2 regions of the Paenibacillus sp. Leaf72 genome follow, and region 2 is predicted to be linked to the other one. Evidence: riboswitches for the same ligand, from Rfam matches in the RefSeq annotation. Region 2 holds a riboswitch; the other holds the start of a gene.
What was found. A riboswitch is a leader RNA that binds a small molecule or an ion and turns the genes downstream of it on or off. The one in region 2 is predicted to bind cyclic di-GMP.

Region 1 (8,104 bases), on a different contig from region 2:
TGGACTAATTGGCGAATATATCGGCAAAATTTACATTGAAACGAAGAAACGCCCGAAATACTTCGTGGAAACCGTGCTGCATAACGTTGTGCCAGCGGAAACGAAATCGCAGCAATTACAAGAGACGAGGTGACGAATGGAATCGCTGCTGCTTAAAGCAAAATCGAATACGCAAGTTTTGATCTTCCTGCTCTCCTTGTTTGTCATTACGAGAATATTGCTTTATTTTGCAGGCTTTCTCGGCATGAATCTGTTTCCGAACTATCAAATTCCGCCGGACTATACGGTCGTGCAGGGGCATGATTTCACATCGAGCCAGCTCTCGATCCAGACGGATATTTCACAGCTGAAGAAGCCGAGCTTCGAGGATCTAAGGAAATTTGACAGCGTATGGTACTTGGGAATTGCCGAAAATGGCTATGATACGTATAACATCAACGAATCGCATCCTAGTGCAAATTGGGTGTTTTTCCCTTTATACCCTTTGTTAGTCTTTTTGGTGGAGTCTATTTCTAAATACGATGCGACAGTCGTGGGATCGGTTTTATCGAATTTGTTTTTGCTCGTATCACTTTTTTATTTTTATGGCATTTGTTTAAAAAGAGGACTGAAACAGGAGCACGCTCAAGTCGCGGTGCTGCTGCTGCTCATTTTTCCGACCGCCATCTTCTATGCCGTGCCTTATACAGAGAGCCTGTTCCTCATGCTGTCGCTAATGACCGTCTATTATGCGATGCAAAAACGATATTTTCTCGCGTTTCTGTTCGGGGGCTTGTCCGCTGTGACGCGCAATTTGGGCTTCGTCAACTTGTTTTTCGTTGTGGGTACGCTGTTGATCGAACACAGGCTGTACCGTTTCAAGTGGAAGGACACGAAGTATTTAGGCTATGCAATCATTTCGGCGCTGCCGCTAGCCGGTTATCTGTTGTACATGAAATGGCTTACTGGCGATATGCTGGCTCCGATTACCGAGCAAAGCATCAACTGGTATCGCAAGACGGTTGCTCCGTTCTCGAACTATATTCATTTTATCCAAAAGCCTTATTTCTCAGGAAATGGCGGCTGGGAAAATGGCCTGCTTGCCTTTATTATCGCGAATGCCGTCCTCGTCATTTTTGCTGCCTTTCTTATTATGCGCTGGAAAGATATTCGCCGTAATGCTCATGAATGGCTGTTTTTTGCCTATGGATTGCTGCTTATGCTCATTCCGTTCGCCAGCGCCGAATTTTTGCAGAGCATTCCACGTTATGTCATGGTGGCGTTCCCCTTCTACATTTATTTTGCGGATGTGCTGAAAAATAATAAGGCGCTGCAAATGTTTTATTTCATGATGTTTTTCCTGCTTCATATTGTGTATGCGATTTGCTACTTTAATGGATATTTTTTCGTTGTATAAATTTATGAAAAAATAAATTGACGAAATTTGCGCTTAAGGTGTACAATAGCACCATATTACTTTAGCTCGTACTTTATACCTAGATCGTTTAACGAAAAGGCAAACTCAGGGAAACCTGATGTGCGCAAAGCTACAGGGGCTTCATTCCTAACGGAATATGCTCGCCAGCTACCGAATTCAACATCGATTCTTCCTTTATTAATCAAGGTAGACTTTGTTCTTTCGGGAGCAGGGACTATCTTTTTTTTATTGCTTACACGAAAAGGCAAACTCAGGGAAACCTGATGTGCGCAAAGCTATAGGGGCTTCATCCTTAAACAGGATATGCTCGCCAGCTGCCGAAGCCCGACATAGCCTCCTTTGCCTGATGAAGGTGCGGCGTGTTCTTCGGACCACGACCATCATTCGCTCGGGGGAGGAACTTACTATGAAAACTACAAAATTCGCTCTTACACTCCTTATGCTCGCTTCGACATTACTCTGGGCACTCCCTGCTAGCGCGCAAACCAACTTTTACAACGGAGCATGGATCGGCACTTGGCCGAACCAAAGCTTGAACAACATCGCTGCCTACGAGCAACTAATCGGTGGACACCAAGATGTTGTACATACTTTTGTCAACTCGAACCAAGGGATTAATGAATGGAAGGGCTTTATGGACTATGTAAATAATAATGGTTCGATTAACCTACTTACCCTTGAGTTTAAAAATAAAAATTACAAAGAATATTCGACTGCTGATATTAATAGAGGCGTAGTAGACGCTTACCTGAAACAAACGGCAAAACAACTGGTTAACTGGCAAGCAGCTAACAAAAACCCTGAAATTTGGCTTCGCATTTTCCACGAAGGCAATGGCAACTGGTACGGCTGGGGCGTTGGCGACAGCACAGTTAACACAAACGAGACTTACAAAGCGGCATTCCAACGTGTCGTTACGATTTTCAGAGAGCAAGGCGCAACGAATGTGAAATTCATGTACAACGTAAACGCTGAAAATGTTGGCAAAAACGCATCGTTTACAGCTATGTACCCAGGCGATGCTTACGTAGACCTGCTTTCGATCGATGGCTACAACTTTGGAACGAAAGAATCGTGGAGCTCGTGGAGAAGCTTTAACGACGTATTCTACGCTTCGTACCAAGCGCTGACAAGCATTTCGAGCAAGCCGATCATTATCGCTGAAACTGGCACAACAGAAAGCGGCGGCAGCAAAAACGAATGGGTTATTGATGCGATGAATCAAGTGCAATCGCCAGCGTACAGCCAAATTAAAGGCTTGATCTGGTTCAACGAGAACAAAGAGCTGGACTGGCATATCGATTCGTCGGCTGATAGCCTGAGCGCTTACCAAACGCTGCAAAAAACGCTTTAAAAGATTAGACGGGGCTAGTCGTCAAGTCCTGGTCTCAACTCTATCAAACACTGGCTGATATAATACTAAATAGGTATTCTGAGAAAACTCTAATTTCGCGTAAACCGCGTAAAATTAGAGTTTTTTCGCTTTTTTTCTACACTTTTGCCAATAAGATTACAATGTTAAGAAGAAAAATTAACTTTTAAAGGGGCAAGGATTGTGATAAGATAACTTTGAATTTGAGCCTTAGCCGCCAAAAATATCATATTTCCGGCCGATTTAACAAATATCGACAGCGAAATTAGACAGTATAGTCAATCCATGTTGTAGATTAGTCAGAAAAGGAATGGAATTATGGCGAATAAATAGAGCGCAAAGGATTGGGGTTATTTGAAAACAAAAGCTAGGTACATATTAACAACGCTATCCATTGCTATCATGATCGTGTATCTAGTATGGAGACTTGTACAAACACTCCCATCTGGCTGGTCATTAATTTTTGGATCGTTGTTACTATTTTTTGAAATCATTTCTATTTTTCAATCCGTTTTATTCCACATTCTTCTGCTAAAACCCACTGAAAGAAAGCCTGCGCCATTACCTGACAACCTTTATTCTGTGGATGTTACGATCGCTACCTACAATGAACCGCCATCCTTGGTTAGAAAAACCATACTTGCTTGTAAAAACTTGAATTATCCGGAAAATATGTTAAACATTTGGGTGTGTGATGATGGAAAGCGAGCGGAAATGAGAGAATTAGCCGAAGGTTTAGGCGTTCATTATCTCGATCGTCCCGGAAATGAACATGCTAAAGCGGGTAATTTGAATCATGCGCTGACGAAGATGAAGGGCGATTTGCTCCTTACTTTAGATGCCGATATGATGCCAAAACCGGATTTTTTACAGCGAACGGTAGGATTTTTTGCAGAGAATGAGAAGCTTGCTTACGTACAAACGCCCCAAGTTTTTTACAACGAAGATATTTTCCAATACAACTATTACCAAGGGCGCAACATTCCGAACGAGCAAGATATGTTTATGCGGCTTATTCAATCTGGAAGAGACCGTTTTAACGCTGTTATTTATGTGGGCAGCAACTGCATCTTCCGGCGCAGCGCCATTGACCATATTGGTGGTTTCGTTATCGGTACGATAACAGAGGATTTGGCTACAGGGATGAAGCTTCAATCCAATGGATTTGATTCTTATTGCTTGAATGAGGTGCTGGCACTAGGACTAACGTCTGAGTCCATATCCGATCAAATCAAACAGCGGGCCCGCTGGGCAAGGGGCACGATACAGACGACGAGGATGTCCAATCCGCTTGAGGCTAAGGGTTTATCTTTGATGCAGCGCCTGCTTTATTTCTCCAACCTGCTGTATTGGTACTTTGGCGTTACGCGCTTTATGTACATATTGTCTCCTATGCTCTTTCTGACCTTTGGTGTGGCGATTCTTGAAACAAGCTTGAAACAACTGCTTATTTTCTGGCTGCCGTATTTCTTGTTCTCGGTTACCGTTGTACCTTATTTAACGAATAAGAAGCTTAATGTGTTCTGGAACAATGTTTACGAGACGGCCATGACGCCAACGCTATTCCTCGCAGCCCTTCAGGAAACAATCTTCCGCAAGGCTATTCCCTTTGAAGTGACGCCGAAAGGCATTTATCAGAACAAAACGTCTATTAATTATCGTTATATGATGCCATTGTTTGTTCTGCTTGCGCTGTCGATTGTACTGATGGGTTTAAATGTGGGGCGTATTGCGGGTGCAGGAGAAAATGAATTGCAGCCTATGCTTATTAATTTATTTTGGCTCGGTTATAACGGAGTATTCCTGCTTCTCGCGCTGTTGCTTGGTTTTGAACGCCCGCGCATGCGGGAGGCGGAACGCTTTGCCAAGGAGCTGCCGCTCACGCTTCGTTATATGGATGATGAAGAGCTGAAGATGGAAAACGTCAGGACACTGGATATTAGCGAGACAGGCTGCCGTATTTATACGGACTCGATTTTGCCGCTCCCAGAGCGCATGGAGCTGGATATTCCGTTATCCCAGGACGCTATACGCGTAGCTGCCGAAAAAATATTTTATGATAAGCATGGCTCCGGATTTCAGGTGGGCTTCAAGCTTCATTGGAGCAACATTGATGAGGAGCGCAAATGGCTTGCTGAAGTATATGGCAGTGCGGATGAGTTCGTTAAGGGCATTTTCCAGGCGGGCGTATGGACTTCTGTGACCAGTTATCTTTCTAACTTCAAGTACACCTATAAGTCGATAAATCGCAAGTCCCCGAGAGTTAGGCTGAAGCGGCGCGCTTCGATCGTGGTCGATCAAGAAGAGCGCTACCGGACACAGCTGCTTGATATTAGCTACACGGGCTGCCGAATTGAGCTCCCGCAGAAGGCGGCGATGCATGAAGGCAAGAAGGTCAGGCTGCAAATTATCGGCTCGGCGTTCGAGGCAAACGGTCGTCTTATCCGCGTAAGCTGGGCCAAACGCAATAAGATGACAGCGGCCATTGTATTCGATGAAGCTTTTGATTTAAGCCTGCTGCTGGGGGAGTCCAGCAGCATACCGCCAAGCAAGGAGCTGCGTTCTGGCATTGTACCAGCAGAAGCGAACTCCAAGTCATAGACAGTCTGAATAGGAATGAACGCCAGGCTATGACGGGCGAATGATTGTTTTGCAAGGGGATGAGAGATTTGGAAATACACAGAATGGTTAAGCTGATCATCCGCAGATTGCCGTTTGTCATTATTCCGGCACTGCTGCTGTCAGTCGCAGTGGGCTATGTGAAAATGCAAAGTCCTCCGTCTTATAAGGCAACGGCTGAAATTGTAATAACCTCACAAGAGACAAGTGATAATTTCACTTCCATTCAAGGCAGTCTCAAGTTGATGGATACGTATAATGTGATTTTGAAAAATCCACTGATTTTGGAGCAGGTAATTGCGGCGCTTGGCCTGCCTTACAGCACAGATCAACTGGCTGCCAAAGTTAGCGCGAAAAGCGTCGAGCTCTCGCAGGTTATCCGAATTACCGTAACCGATGGTGACCGTAAGCAGGCAGCGTCCATTGCCAACACCATCGTTAGCGTGTTCCGTTCGCAAAGCTTGGAGCTGTTTAAAATCAACAACGTAGTTTTATTGCATAAAGCAAGTGCGGAGAAGGCGGTTTATGTGAACCCCAATCCGTTATTTTATGTGCTGCTAGCTTTTGTTGGCGGACTGATTATCCTATTGTGCTTATGGCTTCTGCTGCATATGATGTCGCGCAAGCTGCAGACAGCACCGGAGGTGCAAGCGATATTCGCCGAGGTTCCGATGGAAACGACGAAGCTCGCCAGCCGGGCGGAAGCTGCTATCCCGTTTTATGGGGGATGGCTGAAGCGCCGTGCGGCAGAGGAAGCGAAGTCGCGTGCAATGCGTTACCGCCATGTGATGGAGAGAAGCGGGAAGCGTACATTGGCCTTTGGAACGCTTGACCGCAAAGGTGCGAGCGGGAATATCAGCAAGCAGCTGGCGCAGAAGCTGGCTGTGGAAAGCAAGGTCGCTTGGGTGAGGTTTAACCCGAACGGCAAGCTGCCAAGTACGGCTTCCGGCAAAAAAGGCTATGCGGAATGGTCAATTAGCCCAGGCTTTTATGGCAAAATCAAAACCGCCGGACAGCAGTTGGATTACATCGAAGTATGCGTGGTAGGCGGAGGCCTTTCCATGAAAACGTCGGCTGAGGAATTGATGGCGCAGCTTCGGGATAGCTACGAAGTTGTAATCTGGGAATTGCCTTCTTATGTTCATTGCTCGGAAGCGCAGACGATTGCAGAGCTGGTCGATTGGCATACGCTCGTGATCAAGGAGAACCGGGTACTCGCTCCGGTTGCACAGGAATGGAAAAGCCGTCTTGCGGCAACGGATGTTCAGATAAATAGTATCGTGTTTATTGAAGTGTAACCACTTTTTATCTAACTTGGGAGGGATTTGCGATGAAAGTAACAAAAGCGATTATTCCGGCAGCCGGACTTGGAACGAGGTTTTTGCCAGCAACAAAGGCGATGCCGAAAGAGATGCTCCCCGTCCTGGACAAGCCAACGATTCAATATATTGTAGAAGAGGCCGTACAATCCGGGATTGAAGAAATTATTATTGTAACGGGTAAAGGCAAGCGTTCGATTGAGGACCATTTTGACAATGCGTTTGAGCTGGAAGCGAATTTGCTGAAAAATCAAAAGCTGCATCTGCTTGAGAAGGTACAGGAAATTTCCAAGGTCGACATTCATTATATTCGTCAAAAAGAACCAAAAGGTCTCGGGCACGCGATTTGGTGCGCACGCAAGTTTATCGGCAATGAGCCTTTCGCCGTGCTGCTCGGTGATGACATCGTTAAAGGCGAGACGCCATGCACGAAGCAGTTGATTGATGCTTTTGAGCAAACGGGCAAATCGGTTATCGGCGTACAGCATGTACCGGATAAAGAAACGGCGCGTTATGGCATCATTGATCCATCTGAGGTGAACGATCGTTTTATTAAAGTGAACAATCTGGTAGAGAAGCCGAAGCTGGGCACAGCGCCTTCCAACTTTGCCATTATGGGGCGGTATGTGCTGACGCCGGAAGTATTCAATCTGATTGAGCAGCAAGAGGTCGGAGCTGGCCAGGAAATCCAATTGACCGATGCGCTGCAAAAGCTGAACCAGGTCGAGGACGTACTCGCATATCTATTTGAGGGCAGACGCTACGATGTCGGTGAAATTCCGGGCTTTATTTTGACAAATGTAGAGTTCGCACTCGAACGTCAGGAGTTTTCCGCAGATTTAATTAAATCGCTTGAACAGATTTTAAGCCGTGCGAAAAGTGGAGTGAATGCATAATGAAAGTTACGATAATTGGTACAGGCTACGTTGGCCTGGTGAACGGCGCTTGCTTCGCAGAGAAAGGCCATCATGTCATTTGTGCCGACATTAACCAAAACAAAATTGACCAGCTGAATGACGGTCAAATTCCAATCTATGAGCCGGGCCTTGCTGAATTGGTACACGCGAACCGCCAAGCGGGAAGACTTGCCTTCTCAAGCGACGTGGAAGCGGCTATTCAGGCTTCGGATATTATTTATATTGCAGTGGGCACGCCAATGTCGCCAACCGGCGAAGCGGATCTGACTTATGTTGACGGTGTGGCCGAGACGATTGGGAAGTCGCTGAACGGCTATAAAGTCGTCGTGAACAAAAGCACAGTGCCTGTTGGAACAGGCAAACGGGTAGAGTCGATCATTCGGGGGCATCTAGGCGGAAGAGAGGCAGGCTTTGATGTCGTATCCAATCCGGAATTTTTGCGTGAAGGTACGGCCATTAA
Region 2 (8,104 bases):
AGCGATACTGGTAAACACGCGACTTGGTTAGTCCGGAAACGCCAGATACTGGCTCTCCGAATTTAGTTGTCACATCAGCGTCAGGATCAGTGACCGAGCCGCCACCTTCGAGCGTATAACCGCTCAAAATTTCAACATTATTTTTGCGTTCCAGCGGTGTTCCGGTCGGATGACCATACCCTAAATCGTCAGGGAAGGTGACCGATACTTTCGCTTCGAAAGATTGTCCGGAAGCAAGCTCAATATTCGACCAAGTGATCGTGCGAGCTGTTGAATCATAGACACCGCCTTCTGTTGAGCTCACATATACAGCATCTGGCGGCAGTGTATCGACTAACGTCGCATTTTTCAAGCTGCCAGGGTTATCATTGCCGGCTTCGCCTTTAATGCCTACCGTATACTCAACCGCTCCGCCAATAATCGGAACTGTGCTGCCAAATCCAGTAGCTTGGCTTTTATAAGCCCACCACTTGTCGTAGGTCGAAGCAGTTGGCGTCGCCGTCGGTGTTGCTGTAGGCGTCGGTGTAGCTACCGGATTCGGGTCCGCGTTAATCGTTACATTCGCCGATGCCGTTGTACTTTCCGCTGAATCAACGAGTGTAATCGTCGCCGTATTCGTCGTAGGCACAACCGAGCTTGAGCCAGTCGGCTTCGCTTTCACGGGAATTTCCAGCTTCACCGAAGTACCGGAAGGCAATGGATGTGCATTGACGGTTAGAGTTTGGCCATTTTTCGTATCCCAGCCTCCATCCTCCCAGCCATCTACAATTTCAAATTGTGCCGGTACTGTATCAACAATCGTTACATTCTTACCGACATGAGTCGCTCCATCTGCCTGATACAAGATCGTATACTTGAAGGTATCTCCTACATTAACAGTGCTCACACTGGCTGTCTTTGTAAAAGTCAGCCCTGTAATCGGTCCTGCTGCCTGTACCGGTGCTGCGAATGGCTGTAATGCAGCTTGCAGCAGCAAAACGAGCAGCATGATCCAGGAAATCTTGTGCCTGATCGCTCTCTGTCTACTTGCGGGCATCTCATCAATCCTCTCTTTTTCTCTATCTCCTCTAGTTTCTCTCTTGTTGTGAATACCGATAATGCCTAGTACAAAAACATTACCTTACAAATACCACGTCATTTTCCATCCTCTTCCTCCTTGTATTCAAATAAGAAAATTATATCCAGCCCAACTGTACAAAAACTTTACAAGCCTCCCCTTTATCCGTCAGCTAAATAACTGCAAAAAAGCTTCGTCCATCCGATGAAGGATAGACGAAGCTTCTGTGTGTACCTATTGAGTTATATGTGTTTATTTCCGTTTAATAAACTTTAGCAGCCGTATAACGCGAGCTGTCTTTAATCATTTTGCCCGCTTTCTTGCTGTTCTTCAGGCCAGCATCAAGCGTCGTATCGATCGTGATCCATTTGCCGTCCAAATATACTTCATTCCAGGCGTGATAATTTGATACATCAGACGCTTTGCCCGTCACCATCTTGGCCGGAATGTCCAAGCTGCGAAGCATGCCTGCCATTAATGCAGCGTAGCCGTAGCAAATATCTTTCTGCGAACTAAAGGTACGATCGATTTGAGGCAAATAATCGTTGGTCACCTTAGCCGCAAGCTGATGATCGTAAGAAATATTCGCTACAATATAATTGTAAACCGCCGTTACCTTCTCGGTATCCGTCTTTGCTCCCTTAGTCAGTTCCAATGCTTTCTTAACCGCTTTGCTGTTGCTGCTCCAATCAATATTTTGAATGGAGTTCAAATAGACGAGGCTGCTGTCACTCAAATTCAAGGTAACTTTGCCTGTATGAACTGCTCTATATTTTTTGGTACCACTTACGTTTTCCAATAATGAAATCGTATAATCTCCATTGCCCAGTTGAAGCGCAAACCATTCTTCTGTCTGGTTTGTCCGGAGCGCATACGTATAATTTTTGCCGTCTTTGGCTACAACCAGCCTTGTATCTACGCCTGACTTGACCTCATAACGAATGCCGATGCTTCCTTTATCCACATTGGATTCGTCGAGCCAGCTTGTCCCAGCTGCCGCTGCCACTTGAGCAGTTGCTTGAGGGAACACGGACAGAATCAACGCCAGCAAAATCATAACCGTTAAACTTTTGCGCATAAAAAAAACTCCCTTCGGTGGCTAGGCTGCCATCTAATAATAGAGAAGGCCCTTTAGCTTTGCGTCCCTGCCTTTCGACAGGTTTGCCGTTATCGTGTAAAGTTTTGTAAGTGGTGTTAGGTAGAAAAACTACCTTATATTAAACTATGATTATCTCTAGTATATACCCATTATTTGCAATAAACAATACGTTAAATCTTTTTTATTTCCAGGCTGAGGCTTGTATTTTCTGGTTTTTCTTCATCCATCTCCGCTTTAACCGTTTCATAAAAGGCTCTTCCTTCCGCTCTTTAAGCATGCCCTTTACGTCTCTAAGCAGGAGCATATACCGCATTTCATCTTCGTGCTTCAAGCTTTGAAATTCTTTCAAATGTTCTGCGCCCATCTCGCTTCAACTCCATCATGCGTTTTATCAATCCTATGTCGGTTGATAAAATTCCGATACCCGAAACAGCGTTTAGCTGCTTTTGACCGTGTAAAACTTTTGGAATCTCCAAAACTTCCTTGGTCCTGTCGACAAATAAAGCCACGCAAAAAAATCACGAATACCATCATCTACGATTCCCTCATTGTACCGATAAAGCTGACGCTGGTAGTTCAGGCGGCATATTTCCACCCCGTCCCACCAAAAAGAAAACGTGTTCCGCTTATCATCATGCTCCAGAGTAATCATAAATTTCCCTTCCGAAAGCTGAAAATACTGCTTGTCATAAAAAAACAAAGGCCCCTCAGAAGTAGCTGTAATGCCAATAAAATGACCTCTATGATGGGTATAAAAGCCACGAACGATGGTGTAATCGGTCATTTGATTCAAATTCAGCTGTCGTAGGTGCTGGGCTCCCTCGCTTATACAGCAAGCCAGCTCAGGATAGCGAAAATGGCGAATGACATTCATTTGCCGCTTCTCGGTTATCATCATCTTCTTCAACCATTCCTTTGGACATGCTATTTTTTTGAAAATGAAGCTCGTAAAGCTTGTCCGTCTCCATTTTCACCTACTCCTCCATTATAAATAGGGCAACTCTACAATTTCTCGACAAAATCTCTGTTTAATCTCGCAAAACTTACAAAATAATAGGCCGCATAGAATATTGAATTTTTATTCCTTCAACAGTATGATAATTCAAAGGAATACTCAGAAAGGACTGCAGCCCTTTGGAAGAACAAAAACTTTGGACTAGAAGCGACGGATTTACAATTAGCACAAATAAAGCTTATTTGGATATTGAAACGATTTATAAATTTCTAAACGAGGAATCTTATTGGGCAAACGGAATTGACAAAGAACTTGTACAAGCAGCCATTGAACACTCCATTTTGTGCTACGGCATTTATCAGGGGAATCCGCTTAAGGAACAAGCGAAGCTAGTTGGTTTTGCGCGAGTTGTCACCGACCTTGTCCGCTTTTCCTGGTTAGGGGATGTATTTGTTATACCCGAGTTTCGAGGTATAGGACTTAGCAAGTGGCTATTAGAAACCATATTGGAGCACCCCAAACTAAAAGGAACAAGCTTTAATCTAGGTACAAAAGATGCTCAGACTTTATATGCCAAGTATGGTTTTAAGCCTCTCGAGCAAGTAGAAAGAAGAATGGCACGGCCATTGGATTGGAGAGCTATTTATGAGGGCTATGGTTTAAAAAGTCAATAGCACTCGCTTGCCCCTCCAATTATTTACCATTTTGTTTCCTTCACCAGTCTACAAACCATTAACGCCGCTTTTCCAATCTTTGTACCATTCTGTAATGTATGCGCTTGGCTGCTCGTTCAATTCCTCCATCAGCGCGGCGGTTAAAGCATTGTACTGCTGATTAACCATAAGATGATTCCCTTTAGACGCATACAGCTGCATTAAGGCAAAATAAGCCTCTTCCGCCTGCGCATGCTCCTCGATAATTCGAATATATCCGGCAATCGCTTTATCCAGCTGGCCATGCTCGACATGCCAAGCTTCCAAGCGATAGGAAGTATTCAGCCACAGGCGCTTCAGGCGCTGGCGTTCGCTCTCCGCCCACCAATAATCATAATCCTTTAAATAATCGCCTCGATAAAGATTCATAGCCTCCTCGTATTCCGCAAGGGTTGCCGCCGCTAGCGGCGGTGCAGCAGCAATTCCTCTCTCCCATTCCTCCACATCCAGCACAACCTGATTAAGCGTCAATATGTATCCTTCTGTTGTATTGGCGATGTGAAAACACTTTCCAAACTGATCAAGCGTTTTCCTAATATGGTACACCGTCGTATACAGCTGGGCATATACTTTCTCCGTCCCATTATCGGGCCATAGCAAATCGATTAATAGCGATTTCCTTACCAGCTGTTCGCGATGCTGGAGCAAATACAGAAACAGCTCCTGCGCCTTTGTCGTACGCCAACGTATGGCTGCATCCTTTTTTCCAGAAAATTCGACACTAAACTGCCCCAGCAGCTGCAAAATCAGGTGCTGCTCCTCATTCGTTTTTATCACTTGCTGCACGGCCTGCCCTTTATCCTTCACATGGGAGTCCAGCCGCTTCTGAATCCGTTCCATCGTTTTCATTAACCGCTCAGGATGGATCGGCTTGACGACATAATCCAGCGCATTCAGCTCAAAAGCTTTCACTGCATATTCATCATAAGCGGTTACAAATACGATATTCAGCTCTGGTCTTACCTCCAGCAGTTGCTCGGCAAGCGCAATGCCACTGACTTCGGGCAAATTAATATCCAAAAATACAACATCCGGCAGATCAAGCAAAATCCGCTCTTTCCCGACCGTTGGATCCTCATATTTCCCCAATACCTCTACGTTATTTAGTTTCACGAGTTGCCGCTCCAAGTAATCCAAAGCGAGGCTTTCATCATCTACAAGGATAACCTTCATGCTTGACTCCTTTAATATACGAAATAACCACTCGTTCACAAACTCTGCCATGCTGACAACAATTATAATGCAGTTAAATAGTTGCCGCAATCATTTGGCATGAATAGTCGTTACAAATTCAGGAAAATTTATATAGCAAAAGAGCAGCAAGCGTTAAACCTAAGGCAGGTCAAACGCTTGCTGCTCTTGCGATTTGCGGTTTTGGTTTTGCCTACAGGCAAAACTCGCAGCGATAATAGATGGAATACACGATCCAGTTGTTCTGCTAGACAGTCTACCAGGCGTTGACGCCCAGTTGTTCAATCGTTGCTTGAATAAAAGCCGGCTCGTCCTCTGGCGTACGGGAAGTAATCAAATTACGATCAACTACGACTTCCTCATTGCGAAAATGCCCCCCGGCTGCCTGCACTTCCTGCTCCAGCTCTGGATAAGCCGTCAGTGTGCGTCCTTGCAGCAAACCAGCTTCCGCCAAAATTTGCGGGCCATGGCAAATGGCAGCAATGGTAATGCCTTTTTCATCAGCCTCTTTGACAAAAGCTTGCACGGCCGCATCTTCCTTCAAGTGGGAAGGTGATGCGCCGCCAGGAATAATAATAGCCGCATAATCGCTCGCCTTCGCCTCATTAATCGCAAGATGCGACTTATAGGCAACTGTGCCCTGCTTGCCTTTTAGTTCCTCATTGCTGCGCAAGCTTATAATAACCGCCTCATGGCCATTTTTCACCATTTCATCATACGGATTTTGCATTTCTGAATCTTCAAAGCCATCGGCCAGCAGAAAAGCCACCTTCTTCATTTGCGTCATCATTTACACGCTCCTTCTTGTTTGGGCTCTATGTTACTTTACCCTAAAAAAAGGTTTCGCAAACAAATCCTGCTGTTCATATTCCATCAACGATACACGAGCATCCTCCCGCAATAGTCGCATTCCTCGCTTTGCTGGGGAAGAAGCACCTTATTCGCCCCGCAGCCTGGGCAGCTGATTGTTTTAGGTTCAGATGATGCTGGGGGCGGAGAGCTCTGCCTTGCATTATCGTGTTCTGTCTGCTCTACTAAACGGGCAGCTGCTGCCGCTTGCTCCTCCGCTTCTCTTGCAGATTTTCTCGCTTGCTCCTCATTTTCAGCAAGACTTTTCTCATGCAATAGCTCTTGTCTTGCGATATGCAATTCAAGCTCTAAAGAATCAATCGTTTCCTTATGCTTCTTTTGGACTGATTTACGGTTCGAATAGCGCAAACCAAGGTACACTCCAATCCATGCTGGGAAAACGAAAATCAAGGAATAAAGAAGAATATAAAACATTAATTCTTCCCGATTTGGAGTCGATATTCCATTTTTAATAAAGAAAGCACCAATAACTAACCACACAATTCCGTTTACATACGAAATCATTTTAGATGAATCGTATCCCTTCCGCATTGCTCATCCCGCCTCTGTATCATCGTCCAGTCTCTTTAATTTAAATGTTGTACTCGTGCAAGTCTTGCCCTCTTCAGCTCACTTGTTTCGTTTTGCATCTCATGCAATCGCTGCTCCAAGCTGGCTGAATACTTCTGTGCTTTTTCCATGTATTCTTTTTGTTTTATTTTATCGACCTTCTCGATCATTGCCGCCAATATAAATATGACTGCCGCTGTTATCCCGAAATATTTCCCGAAAAATAAAGCCTGCTCCGCGAAGGACATCTCACCTGCTCTATATAAGGGCATATACAGCATGCCATTCACAAGACATCCGATTGCAATTATTTTAAGTACTCCACCCATCCCGCTATCCCCTTTCCCTTTCGTTGCTGCAATCATTTGAGACCATAAGCTGCTATTATATTGAATCTCTTACCCTAGTAAAAAAAGCAGCATCCGTTAAACCCGCTATAGGCTAAACGCTTGCTGCTCTTATTTCTCTTTGGAGACCCTCAAATAGGCTGGCTTAAAATTAACTATACACCAGCATCGTTCCACAATAGTCGCATTCCACGCTCTGCATAGGCTGCAGCACCTTTCTCGCGCCACAACCCGGACAACTGATATTTTTAGGCATGAGGGGTGGCGGTGGCGGAGACGACGGTGGAGGCGGTGATGTACGGCTCGCGGCTTCGCGCCTTGCCGCTGCCTCTGTTTCTGCGCGCAAAGCCGCCAGCGTCGCTTCCTTCTCAGCCTCTAGCCTAGCCGTTGCTTCCGCTTCCTCGGCTCGTTCGCGTTCTTCTCTTGCAAGCTCCTGCTCATGCTCCAGCTTCTGTAGCTCTATTCGAAACTGGACTAGATATGGCTCCTGTTCATTTAAATATTTTTGCTTCCAATTAAAACGCCTGTTCTTCCTTACCCCAACACAAAAAAGGGAAGCGCCAGGAAATAAAGAGAAGACAACCCAAGAGGCTATGAGTCCATCTAATCCATAACTTGGGTCCAATGTATTCGGATATAAGATGAGACCTAAAGCAGCCCAGAATACGCCAATTGCCTTGTGCCAAAAACCAGCTGCCATTTTCATTCACCCCGTCTTTCGCTCTGCATGGCATAGGAGCCTTTACACCTAGCGGTATTCAATACTTGCATGGCAATATTCGCAGAGGATTGTTTGTTTAGGCCATAGCATCGTATGGTTGCCACAGCTTGGGCAAGCAACAGATTTTCTCCCTTGTCCTGAGCTGCCCGCTGGAGCCCTGCCTTCCCTTGCCTGCTCTCTCTGCAAACGGGCATGCCTCATTTCGTCGGCCATTTTTTTAGCCTCGAAGGTGTTTTGTTGTATCGTGGCATGGGTCGCCCGGATGTTTGCGACCCATGCGTCATCACGCTTCTTCTCACTCTTGGCAAAAAAATACGCCATAATAAAAAAGAACAAAGCAGGAAGAATCGCTCCTAATAAATATATTCCTACTTTTTGTGTAAATAAAAGCGAACTTGGCCTATTATCGAAACCGCCTAGCATATAACCTACAATTAGCAATAATCCCACTCCAATTACGCGAAACAGCAAACTCATGAAGCTTTCCCTCTTTCCCAGCAGCAACGCCATTACGTCTCACGCGCAGTAATGTGCTGCTTTTGATAGCTGCCACAGCCCAATATTTGCGTCCCCTGTGCACTGCACTCGAGCAGCAAAAGAGC

Region 1: it holds a riboswitch for cyclic di-GMP, as region 2 does, so the genes downstream of both, ASF12_RS18175 (glycoside hydrolase family 26 protein) here and ASF12_RS32925 (transglutaminase-like domain-containing protein) in region 2, are expected to answer to the same signal.

Annotation. Positions count from the first base shown of each region.
Region 1 covers NZ_LMLV01000016.1:7,978-16,081, forward strand. Annotated here, with positions in the region: gene ASF12_RS18165 (glycosyltransferase family 2 protein) at 1-133, shown strand, start outside; gene ASF12_RS18170 (mannosyltransferase family protein) at 137-1,396, shown strand; cyclic di-GMP riboswitch class I at 1,485-1,572, shown strand; cyclic di-GMP riboswitch class I at 1,651-1,739, shown strand; gene ASF12_RS18175 (glycoside hydrolase family 26 protein) at 1,824-2,771, shown strand; gene ASF12_RS18180 (glycosyltransferase) at 3,192-5,390, shown strand; gene ASF12_RS18185 (Wzz/FepE/Etk N-terminal domain-containing protein) at 5,459-6,706, shown strand; gene galU (UTP--glucose-1-phosphate uridylyltransferase GalU) at 6,739-7,623, shown strand; gene tuaD (UDP-glucose 6-dehydrogenase TuaD) at 7,623-8,104, shown strand, end outside.
Region 2 covers NZ_LMLV01000035.1:363,814-371,917, reverse strand. Annotated here, with positions in the region: gene ASF12_RS32930 (SdrD B-like domain-containing protein) at 1-1,036, opposite strand, end outside; gene ASF12_RS32925 (transglutaminase-like domain-containing protein) at 1,320-2,135, opposite strand; cyclic di-GMP riboswitch class I at 2,149-2,233, opposite strand; gene ASF12_RS32915 (hypothetical protein) at 2,593-3,054, opposite strand; gene ASF12_RS32910 (GNAT family N-acetyltransferase) at 3,291-3,785, shown strand; gene ASF12_RS32905 (response regulator) at 3,834-4,997, opposite strand; gene ASF12_RS32900 (DJ-1/PfpI/YhbO family deglycase/protease) at 5,272-5,793, opposite strand; gene ASF12_RS32895 (hypothetical protein) at 5,889-6,416, opposite strand; gene ASF12_RS32890 (hypothetical protein) at 6,452-6,799, opposite strand; gene ASF12_RS32885 (hypothetical protein) at 6,933-7,481, opposite strand; gene ASF12_RS32880 (hypothetical protein) at 7,530-7,979, opposite strand; gene ASF12_RS32875 (SPFH domain-containing protein) at 8,104-8,104, opposite strand, start outside.